3 regions of the Salininema proteolyticum genome follow, and region 1 is predicted to be linked to each of the others. Evidence: predicted binding sites of a transcription regulator. Region 1 holds the regulator's gene; each other region holds the start of a gene.

What was found. Region 1 encodes HrcA, which represses chaperone genes, less so after heat shock. Its sites were predicted from a motif close to CTTAGCACTCNCNNNNNGNGAGTGCTAAG; they were not measured.
Region 2: a site for HrcA is predicted at 2,588-2,616, ahead of groES (co-chaperone GroES). Genes of this name have one in related genera too.
Region 3: a site for HrcA is predicted at 1,544-1,572, ahead of groL (chaperonin GroEL). Genes of this name have one in related genera too.

What each region holds. Positions count from the first base shown of each region.
Region 1 covers NZ_JBHUNX010000001.1:534,824-540,121, forward strand. The annotation lists gene hemW (radical SAM family heme chaperone HemW) at 1-813, shown strand, start outside; gene ACFTE1_RS02425 (CapA family protein) at 834-1,937, shown strand; gene hrcA (heat-inducible transcriptional repressor HrcA) at 2,040-3,050, shown strand; gene dnaJ (molecular chaperone DnaJ) at 3,076-4,215, shown strand; gene ACFTE1_RS02440 (16S rRNA (uracil(1498)-N(3))-methyltransferase) at 4,297-5,022, shown strand; gene ACFTE1_RS02445 (DMT family transporter) at 5,141-5,298, shown strand, end outside.
Region 2 covers NZ_JBHUNX010000001.1:314,650-319,947, forward strand. The annotation lists gene ACFTE1_RS01400 (hypothetical protein) at 1-260, opposite strand, end outside; gene ACFTE1_RS01405 (RNA polymerase sigma factor) at 257-973, opposite strand; gene ACFTE1_RS01410 (THUMP-like domain-containing protein) at 1,323-2,492, opposite strand; gene groES (co-chaperone GroES) at 2,723-3,022, shown strand; gene groL (chaperonin GroEL) at 3,113-4,726, shown strand; gene ACFTE1_RS01425 (hypothetical protein) at 4,805-4,936, opposite strand; gene ACFTE1_RS01430 (DUF4073 domain-containing protein) at 5,059-5,298, shown strand, end outside.
Region 3 covers NZ_JBHUNX010000001.1:4,609,998-4,615,295, forward strand. The annotation lists gene groL (chaperonin GroEL) at 1-1,398, opposite strand, end outside; gene ACFTE1_RS21490 (hypothetical protein) at 1,603-2,484, opposite strand; gene ACFTE1_RS21495 (hypothetical protein) at 2,737-3,258, shown strand; gene ACFTE1_RS21500 (hypothetical protein) at 3,269-5,071, opposite strand; gene ACFTE1_RS21505 (hypothetical protein) at 5,292-5,298, shown strand, end outside.

The DNA.
Region 1 (5,298 bases):
CCCGCCTACCTCAGGGAGCTGCGCGACGGCGGCTTCACGCGCCTGTCGATCGGCATGCAGTCGGCCGCCGGCCACGTCCTGCGGGTCCTCGAGCGCAACCACACCCCCGGACGCGCCCTCGACGTCGTCGGCGAGGCCCGCGACGCCGGCTTCGAACACGTCAGCCTCGACCTCATCTACGGGACGCCGGGGGAGCGGGCCGAGGACTTCGCCGAGACCCTCCGCCAGGCCGTCGCCACCGACATCGACCACCTCTCCGCCTACTCCCTCATCGTCGAGGAGGGAACCGCGCTCGCCCGCCGCGTCCGCTCCGGGGAGGTCCCGCAGCCCAGCGACGACGTGGCCGCCGACCGCTACCTCGCCGCCGAGGAGATCCTCACCGGCGCCGGCTTCTCCTGGTACGAGGTGTCCAACTGGGCCCGCTCCGAGGACGCCCGCTGCCGCCACAACGTCCTCTACTGGGACGGGGGCCACTGGTGGGGCGCCGGACCGGGAGCACACTCACATCTGCCAGGTCTGCGTTGGTGGAACGTCAAGCACCCCGCCCGCTACGGGGAGTGCCTCACACCCGAAAGCTCACTTCCGGTCGCAGACGGTGAGGAATTGACGCAAGGCGATAAACATTTGGAAACGATCCTTCTCAGGACTAGGCTCTCGACCGGACTTCCGCTAGATTTGCCGGGTTCGGATACCCGTCCGGTGATCGACCGCCTCAGCGATGAGGGACTGGTCGTCGTCGACGACGACCGCCTCCGGCTGACCCTCCGAGGAAGACTCCTGGCCGACAGGGTGGTGCGCGACCTCACCGGTTGACCAATCTCCTTGGGAGACCTATGAGAACTTCCCCCGCTTCCCGGCTGGCCCGCCGAAGCGTGCTGACCGCCGCCGGCGCCGGCCTCGTGCTGAGCGCCTGCGGAAACGACGAGGACGAGGGCGGCTCCGGCGCCGACGACACCGCCCCGCCCCGGCCGGAGGAGAGCTCGCCCGAGCCCCAGGCGGAGACCGTCACCATCACCTACGTCGGCGACGCCTTCCCCGGCAAGCACCCCGACCGGATGCCGCCCGACGACGACTTCTTCGCCGACGTCAAGCACCTGTTCAACGGGGACATCGACGTGGCGAACCTGGAGGGCGCGCTCTCCACCGACGAGTGGAGCAAGTGCGAGTCCGGCTGCGTCTACTTCACCCTCCCCTCCGAGTACGCGTCGCTGTACGCCGACGCCGGCTTCGAAGTCCTCAACCACGCCAACAACCACGCCTGGGACGCCGGCCCCGACGGCGCCGCCGAGACGCGCGAGGCCGTCGAGGGGCTCGGCATGCACCTCGCCGGGCACAAGGACACCATCACCACGGTCGAGGCCAACGGGATCACCGTCGCCTTCGTGGGCTTCGCCGGCTACGCCATGTTCACCGACCTCCGCGACCCCGCCGCCTGCGCGGCGCTCGTCGCCGAGGCCAAGTCCAGCGCCGACCTCGTCGTCGCCTCCGCCCACATCGGCGCCGAGGGCGTCGACGCGCGCCACGTCACCGCCGGCATGGAGACCTTCGCCGGCGAGCGCCGCGGCGACCCGATCGCCCTCTCGCGCGCCTGCATCGACGCTGGAGCCGACCTCTACATCGGCCACGGGCCGCACGTCATGCGCGGCATGGAGGTGTACAACGGCAAGCTCGTCGCCCATTCCCTCGGCAACTTCGGCGGCGGCCAGGGCATCCTCGACAACTCCGGCTGGCTCGGAGTCGGCGGCGTCCTCAGCGTCACCCTCGCCAAGGACGGCACCGTGAAGTCGGCCGGGTTCGCGTCCACCCTCATGGACGAGCGCGGCTACCCCGTCCCCGACGAGGAGCACCGCGGCCTCGACGCGATCAACGAACTGGCGTCCGACTTTGGTCCCGACGCCGTCACCGCCGCGCCGGACGGCAGCCTCCTCCTGCCCTGACCTCGTTCTTCACGAAGGCATGCCGAGAAGATTTGGCACTCTCGCCCTAAGAGTGCCAGACTTGGGTGGAGCAGCAGCCGACCAGAGAGGACGTGAGGGTCGATGGACGACCGCAAACTCCAAGTCCTGCGCGCCATCGTCGAGGACTATGTGGCGACGCAGGAGCCGGTGGGGTCCAAGGCACTCACGGTCAACCACGAACTGGGGGTCTCCGCGGCCACCGTCCGCAACGACATGGCCTGGCTCGAAGAGGCCGGCTACATCCACCAGCCCCACACCTCGGCCGGACGCATCCCCACCGACCAGGGTTACCGGCTCTTCGTGGACCGCCTCGAACGCATCCAGCCGCTCTCCAGCGCCGAACGCCGCGCCGTCAACCGCTACCTCTCCGACGCCGGCGACCTCGACGACGTCGTCACCCGCACCGTGCGGCTGCTCTCCCAGCTGACCCACCAGGTGGCCGTCGTCCAGTACCCCAGCCTCAACCGCTCCACCGTCCGCCACATCGAGCTGCTCCGCCTCGCGCCCCAGCGGCTCCTCCTCGTCGTCATCACCGACACCGGACGCGTCGAGCAGCGCCACATCGAACTCGCCGAGGAGATCGACGAGGATCACACCAACGAGCTGCGCACCCTCATAAACGAGAAGCTCATCTCGCAGCCCATCGTCGAGGCCCCGGAGATACTCTCCAACATGCCCGCCGAGGCCCGGCCCGAGCTCCGCGACATCGCGGCAGCGCTCGGCCGCGTCCTCCTCGACGCCTTCATCGACTCCTCCGAGGAGCGGATCGCCGTCGCCGGGGCAGCGAACCTCACTCGCTCCAACACCCCCCTCATGGGCGTCACACCCCTTTTGGAAGCCTTGGAGGAGGAGGTCGTCCTCATGCGACTGCTCGGGGCCGGCAGCAACTCCAACCTGACCGTCCGGATCGGCGACGAGAACGACGTCGAGAGCTTCCGGAACACCACCGTCGTGGCCACCGGATACGGACCCGGGTCCGTGGTCGGGCACATGGGGGTCGTCGGACCCACGCGAATGGACTACCCAGCCACCATGGCCGCCGTGCGCGCCGTGGCCCGGTACGTCTCCGAGATTTTGGAACGCAACCGTTAACACCTGACACTTAGCGAGAACTACTGTGGCGAAAGACTACTACGGCATCCTCGGCGTCGAGAAGGGCGCCTCGGACGCCGAGCTGAAGAAGGCCTACCGGAAACTGGCCCGCCAGTACCACCCCGACGTCTCCGAGGAGCCCGACGCCGAAGAGCGCCTCCAGGAGATCAACGTGGCCTTCGAGGTCCTCATGGACCCCGAGAAGCGCGCCGTCGTGGACGCCGGAGGCGACCCCTACGACCGCTCCGCCGGAGGACCGGCCGGCGCCGGCGGGTTCATGAACTTCGAGGACATCGTCGACGCCTTCTTCGGCGGCTCCATGGGCGGCTTCTCCGGCGGCGGACGCGGCCCCCGCTCCCGCGTGCGCCCGGGCAACGACGCGCTCATCCGCCTGGACCTCTCGCTGGACGAGATGGCCTTCGGCACCGAGTCGACCATCACCGTCGAGACCGCCGTCCTCTGCGACCACTGCGAGGGCCAGGGCAGCGAGTCGGGCGAGACCAAGAGCTGCACCACCTGCGCCGGGGCCGGACAGGTCCAGGTCGTCCAGAACACCATCATCGGCCAGATGCGCTCCGTCCGCCCCTGCTCGGCCTGCAACGGCTACGGCTCGGTCATCTCCGACCCCTGCTCCAAGTGCGGCGGCGAGGGCCGCGTGCGCTCGCGCCGCAAGATCACCGTCAAGATCCCCTCCGGCATCGAGGACGGCATGCGCATCCGCCTCTCCGGCGAGGGGGAGATCGGCCCCGGCGGCGGCCCCGCCGGCGACCTCTACGTCGAAGTCCACGAGAAGCCCCACGAGGTCTTCACCCGCGACGGAGCCGACCTCCACTGCCGCGTGCGCGTCCCCATGACCCAGGCGGCGCTCGGCACCAAGCTCAACATCCACACCCTGGACGACGAGGTCGAGGTGGACGTCGCCCCCGGAACGCAGCCCGACACCGTCAAGAAGATCCGCGGCAAGGGCCTCCCCCGGCTGCGCGGCAACGGCCAGCGCGGCGACCTCTACGTGGAGCTGGACGTCCGCACGCCCACCAAGCTCGACGCGGAGCAGGAGGAGATCCTGCGCAAGCTCGCCGACATCCGCAACGAGGAGATCAAGGAAGTCAAGTCCGGGTCCGGCTTCTTCGCCAAGATGCGCGACGCCTTCCACGGGCACGGCTGACGCCCGCGCCGCACCGAGACTCCGCTGCCCGCCTCTGCGACCCGCAGGGCGGGCACGCCTCTGCTCCGATAGGATTCCGCTGTGACTGAGCCTTACTTCCTGCTCGACGACCTGCCCGCCGGAGACTCCGGCGTCCTGGAGGGCCCCGAGGGGCACCACGCCGCCGACGTCCAGCGGCTGAAGGCGGGGGAGCGGTTGAGCCTGACCGACGGGCGCGGAACGGTGCTCTCGTCGACCGTCACCGCAGTCGCCAAAGGGCGGCTGGAGTACACCGTCGACGAGCGCGAGAACGTTCCCGCCGCAGAGCCCGCGCTGACGCTCGTGCAGGCACTGCCCAAGGGCGACAGGGGGGAGCGCGCGGTCCAGGAGGCCACCGAGATCGGCGTGGACTCCGTGATCCCGTGGCAGGCGGCGCGGTCCATCGTGCAGTGGAAGGGCGCTCGCGGAGAGAAGTCGCGTCAGAAGTGGGCCAGTGCGGCGAGGGAGTCGAGCAAGCAGGCCCGAAGGCCGTGGCTGGCGCGGGTCGAGGAGCTGCACACGACGAAGCAGTTGGTGAAGCGCCTCGAAAGGGCCGACCAGGTGATCATCGCCCACGAAGAGGCCGAGTATCCGCTCTCGCGGGCGCCGCTGGCCGAGTCCGGGGAGATCGCGGTCGTCATCGGCCCGGAGGGGTCCATGACTCCGGAGGAGGTCGAGGCCCTGTCGCGGTTCGCGACGCCGGTCCGCTTGGGGAGCAACATCCTGCGGACGTCGACGGCCGGACCGGCCATCCTGGCGGTGCTGCAGGCCCGCCTCGGCAGATGGTAGTGCTACTTTCCCAGCACTGGAGAAGTGTTGTGCCGGATAGCGGCGATGCTTCGGCGCGAGCGCCTCTCGTCGTCGGGCGGGGCACCGGGGTGGGAATGGTCCCCTCTACCGTTGAGCGGTGACCGCCACCGCCCCGAATCCCACGGCGACCGGCCGAGGACACCTCACCGCCTTCTCCGCCGCCCTCGCCTCAATGACCCTCGTCGGCGCCGCGACACCGGTGCTCGCGCTCCTCGGCGACTATCCCGCCTTCGCCGGCCAGGCGATCCGCTTTGC
Region 2 (5,298 bases), 220 kb from region 1:
GGCGGGTCGTCGGCGATCTCGTCGGGGTCGCCCAGGCTCTGCGCCACGGCGAAACCGCCGACGGTCAGCAGCGCCCCGGCACCCAGCACGGCGCCGGCCGAGACCGCCTTGCGCCGCAAGCGCCGCTGCGGGGCGTAGAGGATGTCGCCCACCGCGGGACGGTCGACCTCCGAGGAAACGGACGCCTGCATGGCGTGGAACGCGCGGCGCAGCTCGTCGCCGAACTCGTCGTTCTCGATGTCGTCACCGTTCTGCGTCATCGTCGGCTACCTCCCCTCTGTGTCCTGGCGGCATCGGCCGCACCCTGGTCCTTTGATTCGCCCGCCCGGGCCGACGGCCCCCCGGCGGAATACTCGCCCCGGTCGGGCGCCCCGGAGGCGGCCCCCCGTGCCGAGGCCCCGGCGTCCGGCGAGGAGCCCCGCTCGTCGCCGACGTCCACCGGCTTGGCCAGCACGTGCGTGTCGTCCGGAGGAGCCCCGGTGCGGCGCAGTGACTCCCTGTCGTCGCCGAGGATCTCGGCCAGCTCCTTCCGCCCGCGGTGCAGCCAGGACTTGACCGTCCCGACCCGCACCCCGCACGCCTCGGCGATCTGCGCGACCCGCATGTCGGCCATATAGTGCATGACGAGCGCCTTGCGCTGGCGGGCGCCGACCTTCTGGAGCGCGTCGCGCAATGCGATGTGGTCGGGGTTCGCGGCGGGAACGCCCTCGGGCTCGCGCTGCTTGAGAAGGAACTTGCGGGCCACCTGGAGGCGCCGGTGCCGGTTCGTGGCCAGATTCCACGCCACCCGGCGGACCCAGGCCAGCGGCTGCTCGTAACCGCCGATCTTCTCCCAGCGCTGCCACGCGCGGAGGAAGGCCTCCTGGACCATGTCCTGGGCTTCCACGGCGTCCCCGAGATAAGCGGCGACCTGGGCGGCGAGATCCGAATAGTGAGCCTCATAAAGGTCAATGAAGTCGGATTCGGTGCGCACGGACACTCCACGGTCGATAGGGGACGCGACTGCCAACGTCTGTTGCGTCGGTCCCACTATTGTGGCGCGCGGCGAAAGCGCGGCGGCAATTGGGGTGGCCATTTTCAGTGTTCTCCACTTTTCGGGGTTGAGCGGACCGCGACCCCCGGTGGTAATCCGGGGGGACTCTGGGCACTGCCCCCCGCCCGACGGGTCGCGTCTTATCTACTGAACAATCGGCGACTCGTTTTGGTTGCACGGGTGAACTCGGTATCCGCCTCCGCGGCGAACCGCCCGGCCGCGCCGCCCGGGCGGCGAACACGGCGGACTCCGGTGCCGCACACCCATGCTCCCGGGCCGTCGACGAGGCTCACACCTCCTCGACCTCCCAGGCCACGTGGCGCTCGCCCACCCGCGTGAGCACGACGACGGCCTCCCCGCCGCCCTTCAACTTCAACTGCCGGCGCAGCGCCTGCGGATCGACGCCGGTCCCGCGCTGCTTGATCGTCAAACGGCCGACGTCCCTCCGCCGCAGCTCCTTGGCCAGGGCCTTGGCCTTGAACGGCAGCTCGCCCACGATCCGCCACTGCTGCACCCAGGGGCTCTCCACCCGCCGCGGAGCGTAGAGGTACGCGATCGACTCGTGCCCCACATGGGCGCCGAGCTCGCCGGCCAGCCTCCCCACCAGCTCGGAGCGGATCACCGCGCCGTCCGGCTCCAGCAGGAACTCACCGCCCTCCCCGGAGAACGGCGCCGGCGGGACCTCATCGGACGCCATCTCCTGCCAGGACTCACCGTCCCAGAGCGAGGCGCGGCGCCGGAACTCGGCCGCCCCGCCCGACCACAGGCAAGCCTCCACGACCGCCCCGCCGACCGACACCCACTCCGCCTCGCCGCCCAGGGCGTCGGCCCACTCGCGGTCGATGCCCGGACCCAGCTTCAAGGCCGCCGGCCGGCCCCGGAACCGCTCCGCCACCGCCGACAGCGGGGGAAGGTAGGCCTCCGGATCGAACTTCCGCCCGGCCCCGTCGCGGCGGGCCGGATCGGCGAACCCCGCCCCCCGCACCTCGGCCTCTAGCGCGTCGCCCTCCACGACCTCGATCCGGTCGCCCAGGCCCCAGGCCTCGGCGTTGCGCCGCGCCATCCACGCCGTCAGCGGGTCCCGCTCCACCGCGCGGACCCGCAACCCGGCGCTCGCCAGCGCCAGGGACTCGGTCCCCAGCCCCGCGCACAGGTCGGTCGCCTCGTCGGCGAAACGGGCCAGGCGCTCGCCGTGCCGCAGCGCGACGGGCCACCTCGTCGCCTGCTCCAGGCCCGCTCGGGTGAAGTACATCGCCTCGGCCCGGGCGCCGAACTTCGAACGGGCCCTTTCCCTCAGCTCCGCCAGCCCCACGGCCGCCGCGACCAGGGCCGGATCGTCCCAGCGCCGCCGCAGGACGGTCGAGGCGCGGTGCCCCTCGGCGGCCCAGGCGGAGGCCGCCGCCGTTCGCAGCTCCGCGTCGTCCGCGAGCCTCTCCCACGTCTCGTCCGACACCCGCATTCCCCTTCTCACACCCGTTTGCAAAACGTCTCTACCAGTGGAAACAATACAATAATTAGCACTCGTGACGTGAGATTGCCAGCCGACTGGACGGTCTTGGCACTCTCGGTGGTAGAGTGCTAATGGAGGCGGTGACGCCGCCTCCGCACCAGCCACTACGGCCTTGGCACCGCGACGACAAGGCCGGTGAACGTGGCGGCTAGCAATCCAGTTCAAGTTTGGAGAAACGCATGAGCAAGGCTGCCATCAAGCCGCTGGGTGACCGCATCGTCGTCCAGCCGAGCGAGGCCGAGACCACCACCGCCTCGGGCATCGTCATCCCCGACTCCGCCAAGGAGAAGCCCCAGGAGGGCACCGTCCTGGCGGTCGGCCCGGGCAACGTGGACGACAAGGGCAACCGCATCCCCGTCGACGTGAACGTCGGCGACGTGGTCATCTACTCCAAGTACGGCGGCACCGAGATCAAGCACGCCGACGAGGAGTACCTCGTCCTCTCCTCGCGCGACGTCCTCGCGATCGTCGAGAAGTAAGCACCCAGGGCCTTGCCTCGCCGCAGGGCCCTCAGTGCATTCTTCCCGTCAGTGCTTTTTTAAAGTCAGTGCTTTTCTAAGGAAAGAGACATGGCCAAAGAACTCTCATTCTCCGACCACGCGCGGAAGCACCTTCTCCAGGGCGTCGACGAGCTCGCCGACACCGTCAAGGTCACCCTTGGACCCAAGGGCCGCAACGTCGTCATCGAGAAGAGCTTCGGTTCCCCGGTGATCACCAACGACGGCGTGACCATCGCCAAGGAGATCGAGCTGGAGAACCCCGAGACCAACCTGGGCTCCCAGCTGGTCAAGGAAGTCGCCACCAAGACCAACGACGTCGCCGGCGACGGAACCACGACCGCCACCGTCCTCGCTCAGAGCATGGCCCACGTCGGCGTCAAGGCCGTCACCGCCGGGGGCAACCCGATCGCCATCCGCCGCGGGATCGACAAGGCCGCGACCGCCGTCTCCGACGCGCTGCTGTCCAAGGCCATCGAGATCAACGGCCACGAGCACATCCAGCAGGCCGCCGCGATCAGCGCCCAGGACGACACCATCGGCGAGCTGATCGCCAACGCGATGGACACCGTCGGCACCGAGGGCGTCATCTCGATCGAGGACGGCTCCTCGCTGGAGACCGAGCTCGAGGTCACCGAGGGCATGCAGTTCGACAAGGGGTACATCTCCCCGAACTTCATCACCGACCAGGAGTCCCGCAAGGTCGAGTACGAGGACCCCTACATCCTCGTCACCAACGCGAAGGTCTCCGTCATCGAGGACCTCCTCCCGATCCTGGAGAAGGTCGTCAACGAGTCCAAGCCGCTGGTCATCATCGCCGAGGACGTCGAGGGCCAGGCCCTGGCGACCCTCTCGGTGAACGCCCTGCGCGGCACCGTCAAGGTCGCCGCCGTCAAGGCCCCGGCCTTCGGCGACCGCCGCAAGGCCATGCTCGGCGACATCGCCGCGCTCACCGGCGCCGAGGTCGTCTCCTCCGAGGTCGGCCTCGACCTCAAGCAGGTCGAGCTGTCGCAGCTGGGCTCCGCCCGCCGCGTCACCATCACCAAGGACGAGACGACGATCGTCGACGGAGCCGGCGAGAAGGCCGCCGTGGACGCGCGCGTCGAGCAGATCAAGGTGCAGATCCAGCAGACCGACTCCTCGTGGGACCGCGAGAAGCTCGAGGAGCGTCTGGCGAAGCTGGCCGGCGGCGTGGCCGTCATCAAGGTCGGCGGCGCCACCGAGGTCGAGCAGAAGGAGCGCAAGCACCGCATCGAGGACGCGGTCAACGCGACCAAGGCCGCGGCCGAGGAGGGCATCATCGCCGGCGGCGGAGCCGCCCTGCTGCACGCCCTTCCGGCGCTCGAGGACGTCAAGGCCGAGGACTCCGACGAGAAGCTCGGCGTGGACATCGTCCGCGACGCCCTGTTCGAGCCGGTCCGCCGCATCGCCCTCAACGCGGGCGAGAAGGGCGACGTCGTGGCCGCCAAGGTCGCCGAGCTCGGCGACCGCGAGGGCTTCAACGCCGCCACCGGCGAGTACGGCGACCTGGTCGCCCAGGGCGTCATCGACCCGGTGAAGGTCACGCGCAACGCGCTGCTGAACGCCGCCTCGATCGTCGGCATGCTGCTGACCACCGAGGTCACGGTCGTCGACAAGCCCGAGGAAGAGGAAGAGGACGCGCACGGCCACGGCCACGCGCACTAGCGCCTTTCCCTCTCGCAGAGCGAGGGCCGGGGCCGCGAGGAGGATCCTCCTCGCGGCCCCGGCCCTTTCCGTTCCGCGTCAGGCGCGGTAGATTTCCCGGCCGCAGAAGCAGTCGTCATCGCTGCCGGTCTCGCCCTCGTCGAGGCGGACGACGAACTTGTAGGCGGCGTCCTCCGTCGGTGACGAGGCGATCATTTGTACGCATCTCATGGATTCATCATGCGTTCTTCATGTGACGCAGAGAATTTCGTGCGCCGTTCGCCTGCGGGACAGCCCGCGGCAAGGAGCGCGGCCTAATCTCCGTCTTGACCCACGAGACAGGAGAGAATCCCATGCGCGACAAGTCCCCCGGCGGCTCGGCCGTGAGCCGGCGCGGCTTCCTGACCACCGTCACCGGCGCCGCCCTCGCGACGACCGGCGTCATGACCCTGACCGGCCGGAAAGCCCACGCCGCCCCCTCCGCCGAGCCCGCCGCCCGCCTCGACGTCATCTCCGACGTGCAGGGCGACCTGGCCGACTTCCGCACCACCCTCGACCACCTGAGCGGTCTCGGCACCGCCGACGCGCTGGTC
Region 3 (5,298 bases), 4.1 Mb from region 1:
CTCCACGACGACGCCGCCCTCGAGGCCGGCGTTCTCGGCGATGGCGCGCAGCGGGGCGCCCAGGGAGCGCTGGACGATCTCCACACCGGTCGCCTCGTCGACGTCGGCGGTGTCGATCTTGTCGAAGGCCTTGGCGCCGGCCTGGACCAGCGCGGTGCCGCCGCCGGGGAGGATGCCCTCTTCGACGGCCGCCTTGGCGTTGCGCACGGCGTCCTCGATGCGGTGCTTGCGCTCCTTCAGCTCGACCTCGGTGGCCGCGCCGACCTTGATGACGGCGACGCCGCCGGCCAGGCGCGCCAGGCGCTCCTGCAGCTTCTCGCGGTCGTAGTCGGAGTCGGAGTTCTCGATCTCGGCGCGGATCTGGCCCACGCGTCCGTCGATCTGCTCCTGCTCGCCGCCGCCGTCGACGATGGTGGTGTCGTCCTTGGTGATGACGATCTTGCGGGCGGTTCCCAGCATGGACAGGTCGACGCTGTCGAGCTTGAGGCCGATCTCCTCGGAGATGACCTGGCCGCCGGTCAGCACGGCGATGTCGCCGAGCATGGCCTTGCGGCGGTCGCCGAAGCCCGGGGCCTTGACGGCGACGGACTTGAAGATTCCGCGGATCTTGTTGACGACCAGCGTGGCCAGGGCCTCGCCGTCGACGTCCTCGGAGATGATCAGCAGCGGCTTGCCGGTCTGGGTGACCTTCTCCAGGGTCGGCAGCATGTCCTTGACGGAGCTGATCTTCTGGTTGACGATCAGGATGTACGGGTCCTCGAGGACGGCCTCCATGCGGTCCTGGTCGGTCACGAAGTAACCGGACAGGTAGCCCTTGTCGAAGCGCATGCCCTCGGTGAGCTCCAGGTCGAGGCCGAAGGTGTTCGACTCCTCGACGGTGATGACGCCTTCCTTGCCGACCTTCTCCATGGCCTCGGCGATGATGGCGCCGACGGTGGTGTCACCGGCGGAGATGGAGGCGGTGTTGGCGATCTGCTCTTCGGTCTCCACCTCGGTGGACAGGCCGTGGAGCTGCTCGACGACGGAGGCGACGGCCTTCTCGATGCCCTTCTTGATGGCGATCGGGTTGGCGCCGGCGGCGACGGCGCGGAGGCCTTCCTTCACCAGCGACTGGGCCAGGACCGTGGCGGTGGTGGTGCCGTCTCCGGCGACCTCGTCGGTCTTCTGGGCGACCTCTTTGACGAGCTCGGCGCCGATCTTCTCGAAGGGCTCGTCCAGCTCGATGTCCTTGGCGACGGACACGCCGTCGTTGGTGATGGTGGGGGCGCCCCACTTCTTGTCGAGGACGACGTTGCGGCCCTTGGGTCCGAGAGTGACCTTGACGGCCTCAGCGAGGGTGTTCATACCCTTCTCCAGGCCGCGGCGAGCCTCTTCGTCGAATGCGATCTGCTTGGCCATGTGCGATGGCTTCCTTTCGGATCTGTACTGTTCGTTAGTTCGACGGTGAGGCGGCAGCCCGCGACGACCAGGGCCCGAAGCCCACGGCCACCTCATCGCGCACGATCACGTTTTGGCACTCTCCAGTCGAGAGTGCCAATCCAGGTATAGCACTCTCGCGTCGAGAGTGCCAAACTGGGGCCCGTTTTTCCTGTTCGCCGCCTCTTACGCCACTGTCTCGGCGGCTTCGGCCGAGAGAGACGCGGCCGACACCGGCTCACGCTTGCCGCGCGCCGAGGCGTATGTCGTGAGGACCGCCGCGAGCATCCACATGGTCGGGATGAGCGAGACCACCGCGTAGAGGGCGCTGAGCACCACGATGAGGACGTTGGCGACGGCCACGGGAGCGAAGGAGAGGAACAGCTCCGAGAGGAAGCCGGTGAAGATGCCCAGGACGCACGTGATGACGAGGTAGACGAGCACGGCGATGACCAGCCGCCCGAGCGCCGGGCCGAAGTCGCCGAAGGTGAGCCGGAACGACTCGCCGAAGGGGTTGGCGCGCTTCTGGAACGTCGCCACGGGGATCATCAGCGCAAGCCCGAAGGAGACGAGCAGTCCCGGGATCACCAGCAGGACGAAGCCGACGGTGACGCAGACGCTGCCGAGGATCATCCACAGCCAGAGCTTCCAGCACTTGCGGAAGGCGCCCCGGAGCGCCTCGGAGGTCGTGGTGAAGCCTCCGGCCGCCTCGGCGGCCGCGGTGCGGTGGGCGGCCATGGCGGACCCCGCGAAGAGGAACAGCGTCACCAGCCCCAACAGCCCCAGTCCGGAGGCCGATCCGGGGTCGACCTCGGGGGCGTTCCCGCTCATGGCGTCGCCGAAGTCGTAGGTCGAGCGCCGGTCGATGCTGAACGTCGAGATGAGGTTGAGGATGAACGCCGGTATCGCCACCCCGATGAGGAGGATGATGCCCATCGAGCGCCAGGAGCGCCCCAGGACGCCGAGGGTGGCGTCCCACCAGCGGGAGAAGGTGTCGGTGACCAGCGGGTCGGACCGCGACTCGAACCTCTGCGGGTCGTCGTCGCTCCAATACGGATTGTCGCTCATGGTCCGATCCTATGGAAGAACCCGGCCCGCCGCCCCTCGTCCGGGCAGATTCGACACGTGATCCCGCTCGGCGGGAACGGATCCGTGCGCTCCTCGCGTCTATTCACAACCCTGAACTTCTGTGTTACCGTGAGTCCACGGACATAGTAGCCGCCTGCTCACCGCGAGCGGCTCCCCCTATGCGGTGACACAGCACGGCGAACCCGCAGAACCCTGGAACGCAGGCACCCCAGACTAGGAGCTCACGGGCCGATGACCCAGTTGAACGTTCCGCTGGACGTTTCTCTCTCGCAGGGCAACGGCAGCTCACCGCGCGCGGCGCGGTCGCGGTTCTCCACGTCGCGCCTCTCCGAGCTCCCCCGGCAGCAGCAGACGCCCTTCCCCGCCGCCCTCGTGCCGTGGAAGTCCGCCGTCCAGAACAGCGCCGACGCCTGCCTCCTCATCGACTCCGAGGCCCGCGTCCGGGCGCTGTCGCCCGCCTCGCGGTCCCTGCTGGGGCTGCCGCGGGACATCGAGGCCGTCATGCCGAGGTTCCTCGACGCCGGCCTGCACTTCGTCGACTTCTCCTCCGCCGGACAGCGGTTGGCCCCCGCCGAGCTCGCCCGCCTCCCCGTGCTCCGCGCCCTCGAGTCGGGCACCCTGGAACGCGGACTGGCGCGGGTGGTCATCGACAAGGTGCACCGCACCCTCGACATGGTCGCCGCCCCTCTGCACCGCCCCGAGGAGCCCGAGCCCTCCGGGGCGATGGTCTTCTTCCAGGACATCGACCGCTGAGGCCCGCCCCTCAGCCCAGGCTGTAGACCGCGGCCCCTCCGACCCGCTCCACGTCGACCCCGAGCGGTGGAGCGTCCACGTCGATGGACGCCCACTCCGTCCCCGGCAGCCAGGAGGGGACGACGAGGACCGTGGACACGCCCAGGCTCCGCAGCTCCTCCACCGACTCCGCCTCGGGGAAGCCCAGCGAGGCCGTCTTGACCGCCGAGTACTCGGACGGCGTGAACGCGGTGATCCCGTTGGCCGTCTCGGGGAACCCGTCCAGGCTCCAGAACTGCACCACCCCGTCGTGCCCTCCCGCGGGCAGCACCAGCACCGGCCCCTCCAGCTCGGAGAACGCCACCGGCGAGACCGGGGGCGAGTGGACCTCCAGCACCGGGGCCGACTCGACGGCGATCAGCGCCAGCGGCAGGAACAGCAGCGCGTGGACCCGCCGGGGCGCCTTGGCCGCCGACCGCGTGTCCACGCGGTTGTCATGGGCCAGCCGGTCGGCCCGGTCGGCCAGGCGGGTCACCGTGCCCGCCGCCAGGATCGCCAGGACCAGCGATATGTACAAGACCAGTCGGCCCGGGGTGCGGATCGCGTCGAAGCCCGGCGCGTACTCGTACAGCAGGCCCCAGGCCCAGCGCCCGCCGTCCAAGAAGTTCGGGCCCATCGCCAGAGCGACCAGCGCCGCCAGGACCAGGCCCAGCACCAGCCGGATCCGCCGCGACCACGCCGACCACACCAGGCCCATGAGCCCCAGGGCGATCGCGGTGAAGCCCACCAGCAGCGTCTGCTCCGGCGGCCACGTCAGCGCCTCCCTCGCGGGCGCGTGCGCCTCGCCCCAGTAGCGCGCGTCCTCGGGGGAGATGATGAAGCTCTGCCACGCGGGGGAGAAGTGGCGGACATACTCCCAGCTGCGCTCCGCCTCGGGGCGCGAGGCGGAGACGGCCATGTGCTTGTCCGCCAGCCACAGCACGGCGAAGCTGAAGACCGCGCCGCCGAGGACGTTCGCGGCGATCGTCCCCCACTTCAGGCGGTGGCGCTTGACCGACCACCCGGCCAGGGCGATCAGCCCGAGGATCATCAGCAGATAGACGAACGGGACGCCCAGCCCCGCGCCGATGGAGAACTGCCACAGGGCCGTCAGCCAGCCCAGGATGATCCACAGAGGACGTTGGCGCTCCGGCTTGAAGCCGTGCCGCAGCGACCAGCCGTGCCCCCGCGCCAGCATGGCCAGCGACAGGGCGATCGCCCCGCAGGAGAGCACCTGCAGGTGCCCGAACTGGCTGATCTTCCACGGCGCGAAGGCGAACACCGCCGCGCCGACCGCCGAGCCCGCCACCCGCGCGCCCAGCTGGCGCAGCAGCACGTAGCCGCCGAAGGCCGCCAGGGCGAAGGCGAGGATGAACAGCACGTTGTAGACCACGATCGCGCTCGCCTGGTCCCGGGCGAAGAGCGCGGCAGGCAGATAGCCCAGGAGGGTGTCGCTGAAGAGGAGCGAGTCCTGCGCCGGCCACAGGGTGTTGGTGTCGAAGAGGTTCTCGCCCTCCCCGGCCGCGTGCGAGAGCCAGCCCAGCGTGTAGGTCTGCAGCATGGGGTCGCCGAGGTCGGAGGGCACGCCCTCCTTGATCTTCAGCGCCAGGGGCCAGGTGTAGGCGGCCGCCGCCGCGAGCGACAGGAGCATCGCCGCCAGGATCTCGCCGTCGAGCAGGCGCCGCAGCACCCTCCTCGCCCGCGAGGGCCTCTCGTGCGCTCGCCGCGCGTCCTCCGGGAGGGCGGCGAAGGCCTCCCAGCGGTCCTGCTCTTCGGAGACCGTGGCCGCAGGCATAGACAACCTTTCTCTGGGGAAGGGGACCGCTCGCGGGGCCCGGGACGGGCTCCGCCTCTCGAGGGTCGCTCTCCGCTGAGCTACTGCATCACGTATATTCTGGCCGATTTCCCCACCGAGGGCGTTACCGGATCCCCGCTCGCTCGTTGTACCAGGTTAAGACCACAAAAACGTCACAGGCCCGGTGTGAGCGGGCGAGACTCGTCCAGGAGACGCACACATGTCCA